3 regions of the Exiguobacterium sp. UBA6309 genome follow, and region 1 is predicted to be linked to each of the others. Evidence: riboswitches for the same ligand, from Rfam matches in the RefSeq annotation. Region 1 holds a riboswitch; each other region holds the start of a gene.

Region 1 (5,150 bases):
GAAATGAACGTGCTGACTTTAAAGCCAAGCGCTTCGCCTTCACTTCGTGCGCCATCAAGGAATTGTTTCGTATGGTCGTCCGATGCTAGGTTGCGGATGACGGCGATCTTGACGTCCGATTGAACCCCTTTTGGTACATCCTTGACGACCTTCGTCGTCGTGGCTTCTCCATTCGCACAAGCCGCTAGTAACAGTGCCGGTGCTAGGACGGCGTAAGCTAGTTTTTTCATGACATATCTCCTTATCCGAGGGGTTGAAGCCCTGTTAATTGTTCAATCGTTTCTTCATTCGGTTGCGTGATGACACCAAGTTCGGTAATGATGCCCGTGATCAATGTGTGTGGTGTGACATCAAACGCCGGGTTGAAGACAGCGACGCCTCCCGGTGCTGTCGCGACACCTTGGACAGTCGTCACTTCCTGCGGATCACGTTCTTCGATTTCGATCGCGTCTCCGGAAACGAGCGAGAAGTCGAACGTCGAGAGCGGTGCTGCGACGTAAAACGGAATACCAAAAGCTTGCGCGAGCAGTGCCAATTGGAACGTCCCGATCTTATTCGCCGTATCTCCGTTTCGTGTAATGCGGTCGGCACCGACGATGATCGCATCGATCTGTTTTTCTTTCAGCGTATGGGCGACCATGTTGTCCGTAATTAACGTGACATCGATGCCGGCACGTTGCAGCTCCCATGTCGTCAATCGTGCTCCCTGCAGTAACGGTCGCGTCTCACTCGCAAAAACGGATAATTCGATGCCGCGTTCTTTTGCGATGTAGAACGGCGCAAGTGCCGTTCCATAAGCAGCGGTCGCAATCGATCCAGCATTACAAATCGTTAGGATCCGGTCGCCTGACTGGAACAATTCCAGTGCATGAATCCCGATTTGACGTGACGTCTGCGCATCCTGGTCGTATAAGGCGACCGTCCGTTTTTCCAACCGTTCGCGAATCACTTCTACCGACGTCCCGTCTTGAATGATTGGATTCAATTGATCGAGGACATTTCGCAAGTTGACGGCCGTCGGTCGTGTCGCGAGTAACGTCGCCGATGTCTCAAGCAAGGCTTGCTTGTAGACCGGTAGCTCTGCTTCAAAGCGGTACGCTTCTTGAACGAGCACGAATCCACCGAATAAGCTGATCGCAGGTGCGCCCCGGACACGTAGTTGTTTAATCGCCTCAACCGCTTGCGCGAGATCAGCAATGACTTCATAGTGCTCTTCTTGCGGTAGACGTGTCTGATCGAGAATCGTCAAGACACGATCTTCGTAACGGATACTTTGAACGAATGTAGTCATCGGCTCAGTTCCTCCGTTACGTCAAAGTTTCGTAAATCATCGAATGTCCGGCATTCTGTACGGCGTTTGATTAACGCCGCTCCTAGACGAAGAGCGTGACGTTTCCGCTCTAAGCGTTCCGTCGTTGAATCGATTGATTCTAAATCAGCGACCGGTGCAAGGCCGATCGTCCGCCGAATCAATTCGCAACCGGCAAAGCCAAGGGCATCCTGCAAGATCGTGCTCAGTACATCGTCGACGAGCCCCGATGCCCGGAATGGTTCGACGGCTTCCCGTTCCCATAATGCACGGAACGTTGAAGCAAACGTCAGCCAGAACGTATCGATATCCTTGATTCGGGCGCCACGTCGTGTAGGGTAATCCGGATATGCCGCGAAGAATAGATGCGCAATGAACTGCCCGACATCGAATCCGAATGGACCATAAAAGGCGAATTCAGGGTCGATGACTTTCGTTTCCGTCGCCGAGGCGAAGATGCTTCCTGTATGTAGATCGCCGTGCAGCAATGCATCTCCTTTCGTGATGAAGAGCGCTTCGAGTTTTGCGACTTCGCGTTTCAACTCATCGTCTGCCCATAGACGTGCCACCTCTTCTTCGAGTCCGGCTTCAATCTCGTTCGTCTCCGCGTCATGAAACGGATCCGTGAAGATTAATTTTTCCGTGATGTCGCACAAGTCTGGATTGTAGTACGTTCGGGCGACACGTTTCTTTTCAACCGGACCAAGCGCAAAGTCCGATGTATGGAATAACGTCCGAGCGAGATAAGAACCGATATGTTCCGCAAGCAACGGATACTGTTCACCTGCGAGTAAACCACTTCGAACGATCGTCAGATGTGAAAGATCTTCCATGACCGTATATGCCTCTTCATGACTAGCATGAAAAACACGTGGCACGAACGGTACGGCATGCCGTGCGAATTCACGGAGTGCGGATTGCTCGATCCACGCTCGTTCGAGCGATAACGGCCAGCTCTCCCCGACGACCTTCGCATATGGTAATGCTTGTTTTAAAATCAAGCGATGTTCGCCTTCTCGAATCCGAAAGACGAGGTTGAGGTTCCCGTCGCCAATCTCTTCTGCTTCGACGGCTCCATCGCCGATCAGTCCTAATGTCCGAACACAATCAATCGCGTCCTGTTCTGTGAATGCTTTATATGTCATCTCAGTTTCCCCCTATGTGATACACGAAAAAGCGCCTCTTTTCGTCATCGAAAAGAGGCGCAGAAAAGTCACTGCGTCCTCTTATCTCTCAGACGAAACGTCTGTTGGATGTAGCACCGTGCCCAGTGGTCGGTTGCTGCGGCGTCATCGGGCCAATTCCCTCTGCCAACTCGCGATAAGAGTCGTATGTAGTTGTCGTGTGTGATATTGATTTGAATCTTACGCAATCGACTTCCTCGCTGTCAAATCGAAATCAAGCAGAAACGGATATCATTTTTAAGTCATCTATAGAAAGAGTATTTTCAAAAAAATAAATTTTCTAAAAATAGTTTGACAAGTGGCGATTCTCATGTAAAAATTGCAATTAGATTTCACAATTTCATCCAATTCTTATCAAGAGCAGACGGAGGGACAAGCCCTACGATGTCGCAGCAACCGACCTTTTGGCACGGTGCTAATTCTTGCAGCTACTAAGCTGACAGATAAGAGTCCACGTTCGAATCATTCATGGTCTCTTGTCGCTGACGAGAGACCATTTTTTTGTTGAAGGAGGAAAGACATGGCTTATATCACTGCTACTTATCAATTGACTGCCCGTGATCGACTCGAGCAGCGCGCTGAACAACTCGCGCTTGGTCTGACAGTCGGTTCTTGGACGGAACTGAATCATCTCGAACAACAACAACTTGCCTCGTTCAAAGGGGAAGTCGTACATACCGAAGAGCGCGATGGCAAAGGATATATCACGATTCGTTACCCGGAACATAACGTATCGCGCGACTTTTCTGCGATTCTGACGACCGTCTTCGGGAAACTCTCACTCGACGGTGAAATCAAATTAACGGAATTGCTACTACCCGATACATTTACGTCGGACTTTCCAGGTGCAAAGTTCGGGATCGAAGGGGTCCGTTCCTTGATCGGTGTCGAAGATCGCCCACTATTAATGAGCATCTTCAAAGGAGTCATCGGACGCGATTTATCGTTCCTTCGTGATCAACTCGAAGGACAACTCGCTGGTGGGATCGATCTCGTCAAAGACGATGAGATCCTATACGACAATCCATTGACACCAACGATTGACCGGGCACGGATCGGACGTGAGGTCATCGATGCTCACTTCCAACGGACCGGTAAACGTGCGTTATATGCGATCACACTCAGCGGTCCTGTCTTTACGCTCAAGGATCAAGCCAAGCGATTGATTGATGCTGGAGCGACTGCTTTCTTGCTGAATACCTTCACATACGGACTCGACGTCTTACGCGAACTGGCAAGTGATCCGGAAATCAACGTTCCGATTTTCAATCATCCGGCATATAGCGGTGCGTTGATCGCTAGCCCGAATCACGGAGTCGCAGCTCCTGTCTTACTCGGCACATTACCGCGCGCTGCTGGAGCAGACTTGACGCTATTCCCGTCTCCTTACGGCAATGTCGCTTTGCCAAAGGATGTCGCCCGTGGTATCGCGGTCGAAGCGACCCGTCTCGGTCAGACGAAATCAATCTTCCCGGTTCCTTCAGCCGGTATTCATCCTGGACTCGTCGCTCAACTCGTACGAGACTTCGGGATCGATTCCGTCATCAACGCCGGCGGCGGCGTACATGGTCATCCGCAAGGTGCTGCGGCTGGTGTCATTGCTTTCCGTCAGGCACTCGATGCGGCACTCGCAAATGAATCCCTATCGACGGCAGCATCGCGTCATGAAGAATTACGAATTGCCCTCGACGCTTGGGGGATCAAGTCATGACCGTACGGATTCTTTGTGACTTCGACGGGACGGTGACGACACAGGATAACATCATCGCACTCATGCAGGCATTTGCGCCAGCGAGTGACTTCGAACCGTTAAAACGCGGTGTACTCGACCGGACGTTATCGATTCAGAGTGGTGTCGGGCAAATGTTCGCACTTCTGCCGTCTGACGGAAAAACAGCCTATCTTGACTTTTTGTTGGAGCGTGCAGTCATTCGCGACGGATTTTCGGAGTTACTGCAGTACAGTCGTCGTCAAGGCATCGATTTTTCGATCGTCAGCGGTGGAATGGACTTTTTCGTCGAACCAATCTTAGCGCCATTCCTCGACCAAGAACAGATTTACTGTAGCGTCGCTGATTTTAGTGGTCCATTCGTCCATATCGATTGGCCAAACGCCTGCGATACCCATTGCACGAACGGGTGCGGCTGTTGTAAAACGTCCGTTGCCCGGACACTACGTAAAGACGGTGACGTCATCATCGTCATCGGCGACTCGGTGACGGACTTCGAACTCGCAAAACAAGCGGATCGTGTCTATGCCCGTGATTATCTGATCACGTTGTGTGAAGAGAACGATATCGCCTATACACCGTTTGAGACGTTCCACGATATCGTTCATGATTTAACACGAGCGGAGGTGACAACATGACATTCATGCGACGGTATGAAGAGCTACGCGCCATCAAACAAGAGCTTGCGGCGCGCGATTGGTTCCCTGGTACGAGTGGCAATCTCGCCATCCGGACATCCGGTGTCCCGGTTGAATTCCTTGTGACGGCAAGCGGAAAAGATAAACGGCAGACGACTCCTGACGACTTCGTTCATGTCGATGCGACCGGTCAATTGATCGGTGAGCAATCCGGGCGTCCTTCTGCTGAGACATTGCTCCATGTCGAAGTGTTCAACCGAACGAACGCCGGATGTTCCCTGCATGTCCAT
Region 2 (5,150 bases), on a different contig from region 1:
GCCAAACGGTATCGTCGATAAAGAAACGACATACGATGAGTATTTGAACAACGATACGATTCAACAGCAATTAACAGCGTTATACGCACAATGATTTTAAAAGAGACCGGAACTGTCGTTTCGGTCTTTTTTTGAACATGTTGAAGGAGGAATGCGATATGCGACATCGGGTATGCGCTGCGTTGATTGAAGAGCAACAGATCCTAATGGTCGAATTACATACCCCTTCCCGGACATTTTGGACGTTACCCGGCGGAGGTGTCGCGAATGGTGAAACAAAAGAGCAAGCCATCATGCGAGAAGTGTTAGAAGAAACGCATCTTCACGTCACGGTCGAACGGAAACTTTACGAGATTTCAATGGATCAAGGAACAGAGACATGTTTTCTCGTTCGCCGTGCCTTAGATAGTCCTGGACCTCGACTCGGGATCGATCCTGAACTATCGCTTAATCAACAAGAATTACGAGCTGTTCGGTTTCGACCACTGAATGAGATGCAAAATGATTCACAGATTTCTCGTTTGCGTCTACTATCGTAACGATATAATCTTTGGATTAAATGAAAATTTAATAACCGTATTTATACTTAAAAATAGTAGTCGGTAACTAAGCATTTTGATAATCCAAAATCGCTCGATCCAGCGATAGAAAACGAGAACGTTATCAAGGTGTCGACTGCCTATCCGTTTTACCGAGTGATCATAAATCGTATACGAATCGATAAGATATGAAAAAACGGATTCCCCAGTGCGGGAATCCGTTTTTTCATGCATTGTTCTTCTTTTGTTTCGCTGCCTCTTCTTCGACACGTTGCAACAAGCCTTGAACAATTTTCTCGTTTTCTCGTTCGCCACCGAGTGACAAGAGACTTTTCCCAACGAAGTTCACTCCTTCATTTTTTCCTGTATAAATCAACAGACAACGATCGTGTCCAAGTGGTTTGAGCGTAAACGTCATCTCGATCTTGAATATTTTAGCCAATGTGAATCCAATCGTATTTTGCTTGAAGTCAGGCTCGTTCGTATAGGCTAAATCGGTCACGATATAGGTTTCGAGTCGATTACCCTGCATGTATGTTTGACGATACGTCGAACCGACGACACCCGGTTTTCGTTCAATCACCTCGTGCTGGACGACGTTTGGAATCAAACGCTGCAATCGCGTGTGATCAAACAAGTGCCATGCTTCCTCAATCAGGATGTCGAGCTGTCGTTCTTCTCTCCACGTAATCATAGATCCGCCCCCTTCTTTCTATAGAAATACCCCATCATCCGGTCTTGTAACGTCCGGTGACAGGGCGGAAGCCGATTCTTATTTTACTGTACTTGTTTCAAGTGCTGTTCCGAGGAACTTGGCCAGTTCGAGCATACCGTAGCGTCCTGCAGCTGCCTCAGCATCCGAATTGTAATTCGTATTCGTATTGACGTCATACGTATAGATCGTACCTGACGCATCCTTAATGAACTCGATGCCTGCGACCGCGATTTGGTTCGCTTGGAGGAATGCTTCATACTTTTGGATGATCGGGTCATCGAAGCCTTCAACGATTTGGAACTTCATCGGCGTTTGTGGCGCTTCTTCACCAACTGGGCAGAACAAGTCGTCGATCACACATGCATCCGCTGGGCAAAGCTCAAAACCTTCTGATGTATCGACTCGAACCGCGTAGACGAACTTTCCACCTACGAATTCACAGCGCGTGATGTACGGTTCTGGTGCTTGGATATACTCTTGAATCAATGTGATGCCATCGACTGGTTCGTCGAATGTCGGACCATCGAGGTAAGCTTCAAGTGCTTCAATCGAATGGAATAACTGGACGCCGAGACCTTTCCCGGCACGGTTGTGTTTCGTGATGAATGACGAAACACCGATCTCTTTTGCTGCTTGTACGATTTGATCGCGTCCGACGGCAGCCGTCGTCTTCGGTACACGAATCCCAGCCTTCCGCAACGCCGTGTATTGATTGACTTTGCTGACTTCAAGACGAAGCGCACGCGTTCCGTTAAAGACGGTCCGGTCATGCTCTTCTAACCAAGCGAGGACCCCTTCCGTCAACTCCGGCGCGTAACGATGCCCCCGCGTATGCGAAGACGCACTCATACGACTGTAAAAGACACCTTCTGGCGGCAGTTCATCTAACGGTACGATTCCTTCATTTAAGTGCCACTGCTCGTACGGCAACTTGAGTTCTTCGAGACGTTTGATGAGATGATCCGTCCATTCTTGGTTTTCGTGGAGAATATGAATTTTTGTCATGATTGTTGACCTACCTTTCGTTTCGCTTCGACCAGTGGCATTACGTCACGGGCAAAGCGTTCCATTTCTTCAAGTTGTGGTGAGAATTGTAACAAGAGCAACGTGACACCAACGGCTTCGAACGCTAGAATCCGTTCGGCAATCTGTTCTGGTGTTCCGATCAAGTTCGGTCGCAGACCACGGTTCGAGACGGAATAATCATTTCGTTCGACCTGTTGTTCGAGTTGCGATTTACTGATGAAATCTTGATAACCGGCATAACCGGCGCTGTCTTCCTTAACGTCCGTGATGCGTTGCCACTCAAGAAGCGCTTCTTCTTCCGTATCCCGACAAATGATGTAGGCAGCAAGACCGAAGCTCTCAAGCGGTGCGTGTCCCGTCGCTTCCCGGCGTACTTTCATATCATTAATTTTATGAGCTACTTCTTCAACAGTGCCTCCATGCATGACGTAGGCATCACAATGTTCGACGATCGTCCGTTTTCCGGCTTCACTCTCTCCACCAGCGTAGAGCTTAATCCCCGGACGCTGGACGGGTTTCGGATGGAGTTCTGCCTGTTCGATCGTGTAGTGATGACCGAAGAAGCTGTACGGTGACGCATCTGCCCATAGTCCTTTCATGACCGTGACGAACTCTTCCGTCCGGGCATAGCGCTCATCATGTGCAGTAAAAATACCGTTGTATTGTTTTGCTTCTTCTGCCCACCAGGCTGAGACGACATTGAGCGTAAATCGCCCTCCACTCAACTGATCGATGTTTGCCGCCATCTTCGCCGTCGTCGCTGGATTATGGAACCCGGGACGAACCGCTGTCATGATCTCAAGGCGTTCTGTTGTTGCAGCAATCGCCGCTGCCGTTGTCCATGCCTCAAGACTCGGTTCCTTGATGCCTTTGATATCGTTCAAGTTCAATTCCGCAATCAACGTCGTCGAGAAGCCGATGCGTTCAGCTGTTTGTGCGACTTGTTTCGCATAATCGAATGTTGCTGGCATCTGTTCATCCTCGACGTTACGTAACCATCCCCCAAAAATCGGTAACCAAAAACCATACTCCACTCCATCGTCCCCCTTATCATAAAAAAACGCTCTTTTCGAAGTTCGAAAAGAGCGACGGTATCTTGTCCTGTCCGCTCTTATCTTCAGAAGGTATTCCTTCCTGGAAGTAGCACCTTCCGCCATAGCGGGGTTGCTGAAGTGTCTTCGGGCCAGTCCCTCGACTTCTCTAGATAAGATGTGTTGCATTCATCGTACAGAATTCATTGAACTAAAGCAACCATTAAACCGTCTTTTCCTATCGGATTTATTTCAAAGAAAAATCCCGACGTAGTGTCGGGATTCCGGATTAATATGGTGCGACGAAATCTGATGTTGGCTCTGGTGCTTGTTCACCACGAACACGATCATAGAATTTGGCAAGCGTGACGCTGAAGTATGGTCCAACCCATAAGACAGCAAGACCAAGTGTAACGATTACAAGTAATGCCCAACCAATGAATGATAGGAAGAGTAAGAATGCTTCCATCTTATGACCATCCATGAGTTGGCGTGAACGCGTGATGGCCTCGAGGATACCGATCGATGGTTCATCTCGAAGGATGTAGAACGTCAACAAGTAAGAGAATGACTTGATGATACCAGGGATGATTAAGAGTAACGTCCAGAGCGCGATAAAGATGAACTGAACAATGGCCAGCCCCACCACTTTCAGGAACATACCATATGGCTCAAACAAATCCGTCACTTTCGTTTCTTCGCCACGAGCAATCGACATGGCAATCCATGTCCAACCGACTCCTACTGGAATCAATAAAATCGACACCAATGATACAACGAGATCTATACTACTAGACGGCTCATCGATATCCGATCCAAATAAATTAGGAACACCCTGAATAATACTAAACAGCAGAAAAGCTAGGACTGCAAATCCCCAACGACCCCTGAGCGACTCCTTCGCTGCTTTTTTTAATTGAGATGACATGAGTAAGGTCCTCCTTAAAAAATAAGTTCTCACCTTACTCTACGGCTTAAAATTTCTAATGTTTCACTCTTTTTTCAATAATTTCCCGTCTCGTTGCTGGTTGAGCCAAGCACGCTCAAGTTGTCGTCCACATGTTAGAACGAACGTTGAACATCGAAGCGCTTCATCGCAAACGAAATGTCATGTTTTTCGTCTATGTACGCTGATATATCTCCACAGCCGGATCCTGACGCTTGTATTTCGCGACGATGACGATCAAAACCGTGATGATCACAAGCAGGAACCAAGAAGACAATTTTCCAAGATCAACGACTGCCCAGCCTCCTTCCTGATGCGGATAGACCCAGCCTTTAAAGAACGTCACGATGTTCTCCGCAATCCAAATGAAAAAGGCAATCAGTAAAAAGGATAGGACGAGCGGCATCCGGTAGATCGTCTGCTCGATCGTAAAATGAACCCATGACTTATAGAAGACAAGGACGACGAGGACCATCAATAGCCAGCGTGCATCGAAGATCCAATGGTGGGTGAAGAAGTTGAGATAGACGAGACTGCCTACGCTGATCGCAAGCCAAGGCGGTGGAAATGCTGTGAAGCGTAAATGAAATCTTCGGAACGCTTGACAGACATAACTTGCGACACTTGCATACATGAATCCTGCATACAAGGGAACACCAGCCACTTTCGTTAGAGCCTGTTCCGGATAACTCCAAGACCCAACGTTCACTTTGAACAGTTCAAGTGCTAGACCAATCACGTGAAAGAGTAAGATCAGTTTGAACTCTTCCAGCGTTTCATAACGCGTGACAAGTAAGACGATTTGGACGAGAAGACACCATAGCAACAGGAGATCGTATCGCGCGATCGGTTCAGCAGGAAGATAACGTGAAAGAGCAAGCGCTGCGAAAATC
Region 3 (5,150 bases), on a different contig from region 1:
CGCGAAACATCGAACATGGTGGCAGTTTGACGATTCTTGCGACGGCACTCGTCGAGACGGGATCCCGCATGGATGACGTCATCTATGAGGAATTCAAAGGAACAGGAAACATGGAGCTACATCTCGATCGTAAGCTGTCGGAACGCCGAATCTTCCCGGCAATCGACATTCGCAAATCAGGTACGCGGAAGGAAGAACTCTTGCTTCCGAAAGAGCAACTCGATGCGCTCTGGACGATTCGTCGGACGATGAACGAGTCGAACGAGTTCGTCGATACGTTCCTGCGTAAGATTCGCGACACGAAAAATAATGAAGAATTTTTTGCTGAACTTGAGAAAGAAAAGAAGAAGACGGTCCGACGTGCACCTGCTAAACCGCGTACCGTCAAGAAGGAAACGACGACGGAAAAATAACTATTGCGACGCGTAAAAAAATCGTTTAGTATAGGAAGGTAACTTACTCTGGCTCAGCAAATGGACCAGGGCGGAAGGAGAGAAATCAACCATGAAACAAGGAATTCACCCTAACTACAACAAAGTAGTATTTATGGATTCAACGACTGAGTACAAATTCTTAAGCGGTTCTACTCGTTCTTCGAACGAAACGATCACTTGGGAAGATGGTAACGAGTACCCACTCATCCGTGTGGATGTGTCTTCAGACTCGCACCCATTCTATACAGGTCGTCAAAAGTTCAACGCGGCAGATGGTCGTGTCGATCGCTTCAACAAAAAATACGGCCGCAAGTAATTACTTGCCGGTTCTTAAAAAGCAGCCTGCCTCCATTACGGAAGCAGGCTGTTTTTGTATAGGCTGAATTGCGAACGGTACGTAAGGTACGTCTTTAAGACGAACGAGAAAGCAATCCCGCCGACAATCCCGATCAAGTACGGCATGGCTTCTGGATGTGCCAAGATGTAGTCGACGACTTTGTGGAACGAGATATGACGACCAACAAAGTAGCCGGCGCCCAAGAACACACTGACCCAAATCAAAGCACCTGTATACGCGTAACTCGCAAAAATGCGAAACGGCATTTTTGAAACACCTGCAAAAAAGGCAGAGAGTTGGCGAAGACCAGGTATGTAGTAACCGATGATCAAGACCGATTTGCCGTAACGACGAAATCCGGCTTCAGCGGAGAGAATGTGTTTTTCTGAGATGCGCATCTTTGGTCCGACGCGATGCAACAGGGGCATGCCGAGTTTTAAGCCCAGCACGTAGCTAATCGTCATTCCGATGCAACTGCCAGCGTAAGCGGCAAGAATCGTACCGAACAGCGGTAGATTGCCTTGATGCATCCAAAAACCGGACAGGACGAGCAAGGTCTCATCAGGAACCGGCAATCCCACGATACCACCTGCGAGAAGGACGGAAAGACCAAGGGCGCCATATTGGTGCAGAATGTCATGTAAGAGATGAGGAATCGGGGACACCTTCTTTCGCGAGAATCTTCTTCTTTAGTGTACAGGAAATGGATGAAGGTTGGAATGAAAGGACAAAAATTCTAGGTAAAGAAAAAATGAATTTTGATTTCCGGAAGTCAACCCTTTTTCTCAATACCGTTTCGAGCTATACTCGTTAAAGTGACTATTTTTAGAGGACGGTGTCGGACGATGATGCATGTAATAAATCAGTACGGCTGGATCGAAGTAATTTGTGGTAGTATGTTTTCCGGGAAATCGGAAGAGTTGATTCGTCGTGTCAGACGGGCACAGTACGGCAAACTGCCCGTTCAAGTATTCAAGCCGGCAATCGACGACCGGTACCATGAAGAGCATGTCGTCTCTCACATCGGAAATTCCATCGTGGCGATTCCAATGGCGACGAGTCGTGATCTCTATGCAGCAGTAGCGGAAGAAACACAAATTGTCGGAATTGATGAAGTTCAATTCTTTGATGATGAGATCGTTCAAGTCATCGAAGCACTTGCGCAAGACGGAAAACGCGTCATTTGTGCAGGACTCGATCAGGATTTCCGGGCAGAGCCATTTGGCAAGATGCCGGAATTACTGGCGCGCGCAGAATTTGTGACGAAACTTCAGGCGATCTGTCTCTCATGTGGCGATCCGGCTTCCCGGACACAACGTTTGATTGATGGAAAACCAGCGAACTATGATGATCCGATCATTTTAGTCGGCGCTTCAGAATCGTATGAGCCACGGTGCCGCCACTGCCATGAAGTGCCAGGAAAGCCGAAGCCGCTCCAAACGATGCAACACCAAAAAGGATAAACAAAAAAGACGAACCGATGATGGTCGTCCTTTGATGTAACAGCTGTTCGCTTCTAAGTGAAGACGAATAGCTGTTTTTTTTATCCCGTTTCCTGTGAGAAACGACTCGAGCGTTCGATGAAACGAATCGTCTCACGCACGATCAAATCCTGATCATGATCGAGGGTCGCGACGTGGTACGAGTTGAGGAGACAGTAGATTCGTTTATCATTCGTCCCGATGTGCTGGTGCAGATAATCCGAGCTCGACGGCGGAACGACGTGATCGGTCGCCGAGTAGAGAATCAATGTCGGCAGGAGAATGGATCCGAGGCGTCCTTTTGTCTCATCCATTAGACGGACGAGTTCGAACGCACAACGGATCGGAACGAGGTCATAAATGATTTCGAAGGCTGCTCGCTTAATGTCCGGTGCCCCTTCCGGTAAGTACTGTGGACCGTCCTCGAACGAAAGTGCTTCATAGGATGGAACGGAGAGAGCGGCATTGATCGTAATGATGCCTGAAAATGGAATCCCGTCAGCGGCGAGCGATAGTGCGAGCGTCGCGCCCATTGATTGACCGATGACGAAGACTTGATCGCATGTTTCTTGTAAACGTGCATAGCCGTCTTGCAGGCTTTGCTTCCAACATCGAGCAGTCGATTGTTCAAACTCGCGGACGTTCGTTCCATGTCCACGTAAGCGCGGGGCATAGACGGTAAAACCTTCGGCAGCAAATGCCTCACCGACGTCCCGGACACTCTGCGGAGTGGCGTTAAAACCATGACAGATTAGAATGCCGATCGGTCCACCTTGAAGATAAAATGCTTCAGCACCAGTCAATACAGGATAGTTCATCATTACTATTTTTCCTCCATTCATGAAAAAAACTCGTCGACGTCACTGCTTGGACGCCCACGAGTTTTTCACCGTATCATCCAAAGCCGCGCTTTGCTGGTCGGAGCACCTTACAGATTGCAGGTTGCCGTGAAGTCATAGAGCCAGGTCTCTCGTTCACTCTTGATAAATATCATATTGGAATTGTCGGATTAATCATTGAAACGATGGTAGCACGACCGAAAATGACTTGTCAAATCGTTCTTGACGAATCATGATCCGTTCAGTAAGCTAACTCATAACTTGTTCATCCATCGATATGCGCCAAATGGATTATTTTTGAAAAGTTGGTTGACTTTTAAAGGTTCGACCCGTAATGTAAAAATTAGTTTTACGACATAAGCAACAACACAACAACACACATACGAATTTCATACCGCAATACTTATCCAGAGAGGTGGAGGGACTGGCCCTACGAAACCTCGGCAACAGACTCATTATGAGCACTGTGCCAATTCCATCAGACAGATGTCTGAGAGATGAGTGGAGTGGATTCTGCCACTGTGCGGATCCAGGTCTCTTCTTGTTTCTCAAGAAGGGGCCTTTTTTGTTGAACGAAGGGGGAAAACGGAATGATTGCATTTCATCAAGTCAAAAAAACGTACGTCACGAAAGATCAGACGATTGCAGCGCTCGACGGTGTCGACCTGACGATCGAAAAAGGTGAAATCTTTGGGGTCATCGGTTTTAGCGGTGCCGGAAAAAGTTCACTGCTCCGCTGCGTCAATCTGTTAGAACGACCGACGTCAGGAACGGTGACGGTCGATGGGGAAGATTTAACGCAACTGTCTCCGAAAAAGTTACGCCAAGCAAAACAACGGATCGGGATGATCTTTCAGCACTTCAATCTGTTGAATGCGAACACGGTCTTTACGAATGTCGCGAAACCACTCGTTCTCGCAGGCGTCAAGAAAGACGAAATTCGCCGCCGGGTGACGGAGTTACTCGAATTCGTCGATCTCGCGGACAAAGCAGATCATTATCCGGATCAATTGTCGGGTGGGCAGAAACAGCGCGTTGGTATCGCCCGGGCACTCGCGACGCAACCTTCCGTCCTTTTATGTGACGAAGCGACGTCAGCACTTGATCCCCAAACGACACATCATATTCTTCAGTTATTAAAACGGATCAATGCCGAGTACGGGATAACGATTCTCTTGATCACCCACGAGATGGGCGTCATCCGGGAGATTTGCGACCGGGTCGCCGTCATTGAAGCTGGAAAGTTGATCGAGTCAGGAACGGTCTTTGATGTCTTTTCAAACCCGCAGACTGAGACAGCGAAAAATTTCGTTCGCTCCGTCATGCATGACGAGATTCCAGCGTCGATTCGTCAGTTGATCGAGTCCCGGAATGCGAATCCAATCTATAAGATTCACTTCCTTGGACATCACACCGGACAACCACTCTTATCGCAAGTCGCAAAACGCTTCGACGTCGATGTCAATATCCTGCACGGTAGCATCACGGAGTTGCAGGATACGCCGTTCGGCACATTACTCGTTGAACTGATCGGTGAGACGACAGAAGTGAAACGAACGTTACAGTACATCGATCAGGCGCAGGTAACCGTTGAGGAGGTGCTCGCTGATGCTAGTTAACTACAGTGATATCTGGACAGCATTCTTGCAGACGATGACGATGGTATCCGTTTCGCTCTTGTTCTCGACCTTGATCGGCTTACCACTCGGTATCCTGCTTGTCGTCACGCGAAAAGGAGCGTTACTTGAAAATGTTCCGTTGTTCACGTTCTTCAACAGTATCGTCAATATTTTCCGCTCGATTCCGTTCATCATCTTACTTGTTGCGATCATCCCGTTGACACGGTTGATCGTCCAGACGTCGATCGGAACAGAAGCCGCCATCGTTCCACTCGTCTTTTATGCCGCCCCGTATATGGCACGGCTGATCGAGAGTTCCTTACTTGAAGTCGACAAAGGTGTCCTTGAGGCAGCAGAAGCGATGGGGGCGACGCCATTCCAAACGATTTTCCGCTTCCTTCTGCCGGAAGCACTCGGTTCACTCATCCTTAACTTAACGA

Evidence for each region. Region 1 has a riboswitch for S-adenosylmethionine ahead of B3M90_RS03355 (2,3-diketo-5-methylthiopentyl-1-phosphate enolase). Riboswitches for the same ligand answer to the same signal wherever they lie in the genome.
Region 2: it holds a riboswitch for S-adenosylmethionine, as region 1 does, so the genes downstream of both, B3M90_RS05965 (LLM class flavin-dependent oxidoreductase) here and B3M90_RS03355 (2,3-diketo-5-methylthiopentyl-1-phosphate enolase) in region 1, are expected to answer to the same signal.
Region 3: it holds a riboswitch for S-adenosylmethionine, as region 1 does, so the genes downstream of both, B3M90_RS12835 (alpha/beta hydrolase) here and B3M90_RS03355 (2,3-diketo-5-methylthiopentyl-1-phosphate enolase) in region 1, are expected to answer to the same signal.

Annotation. Positions count from the first base shown of each region.
Region 1 is NZ_DJTL01000012.1:13,594-18,743, forward strand. It holds gene B3M90_RS03340 (sugar ABC transporter substrate-binding protein) at 1-230, opposite strand, end outside; gene mtnA (S-methyl-5-thioribose-1-phosphate isomerase) at 242-1,291, opposite strand; gene mtnK (S-methyl-5-thioribose kinase) at 1,288-2,454, opposite strand; SAM riboswitch class I at 2,533-2,636, opposite strand; SAM riboswitch class I at 2,842-2,943, shown strand; gene B3M90_RS03355 (2,3-diketo-5-methylthiopentyl-1-phosphate enolase) at 3,014-4,204, shown strand; gene B3M90_RS03360 (2-hydroxy-3-keto-5-methylthiopentenyl-1-phosphate phosphatase) at 4,201-4,860, shown strand; gene B3M90_RS03365 (methylthioribulose 1-phosphate dehydratase) at 4,857-5,150, shown strand, end outside.
Region 2 is NZ_DJTL01000020.1:94,103-99,252, reverse strand. It holds gene B3M90_RS05985 (ABC-F family ATP-binding cassette domain-containing protein) at 1-94, shown strand, start outside; gene B3M90_RS05980 (NUDIX domain-containing protein) at 159-539, shown strand; gene B3M90_RS05975 (hypothetical protein) at 766-1,233, opposite strand; gene B3M90_RS05970 (ATP-grasp domain-containing protein) at 1,312-2,259, opposite strand; gene B3M90_RS05965 (LLM class flavin-dependent oxidoreductase) at 2,256-3,314, opposite strand; SAM riboswitch class I at 3,389-3,491, opposite strand; gene B3M90_RS05960 (DUF975 family protein) at 3,601-4,239, opposite strand; gene B3M90_RS05955 (DUF817 domain-containing protein) at 4,433-5,150, opposite strand, start outside.
Region 3 is NZ_DJTL01000037.1:25-5,174, reverse strand. It holds gene rho (transcription termination factor Rho) at 1-413, shown strand, start outside; gene B3M90_RS12850 (type B 50S ribosomal protein L31) at 505-750, shown strand; gene B3M90_RS12845 (DedA family protein) at 786-1,436, opposite strand; gene B3M90_RS12840 (thymidine kinase) at 1,620-2,234, shown strand; gene B3M90_RS12835 (alpha/beta hydrolase) at 2,315-3,073, opposite strand; SAM riboswitch class I at 3,141-3,242, opposite strand; SAM riboswitch class I at 3,492-3,595, shown strand; gene B3M90_RS12830 (methionine ABC transporter ATP-binding protein) at 3,682-4,710, shown strand; partial or broken gene B3M90_RS12825 (methionine ABC transporter permease) at 4,700-5,150, shown strand, end outside.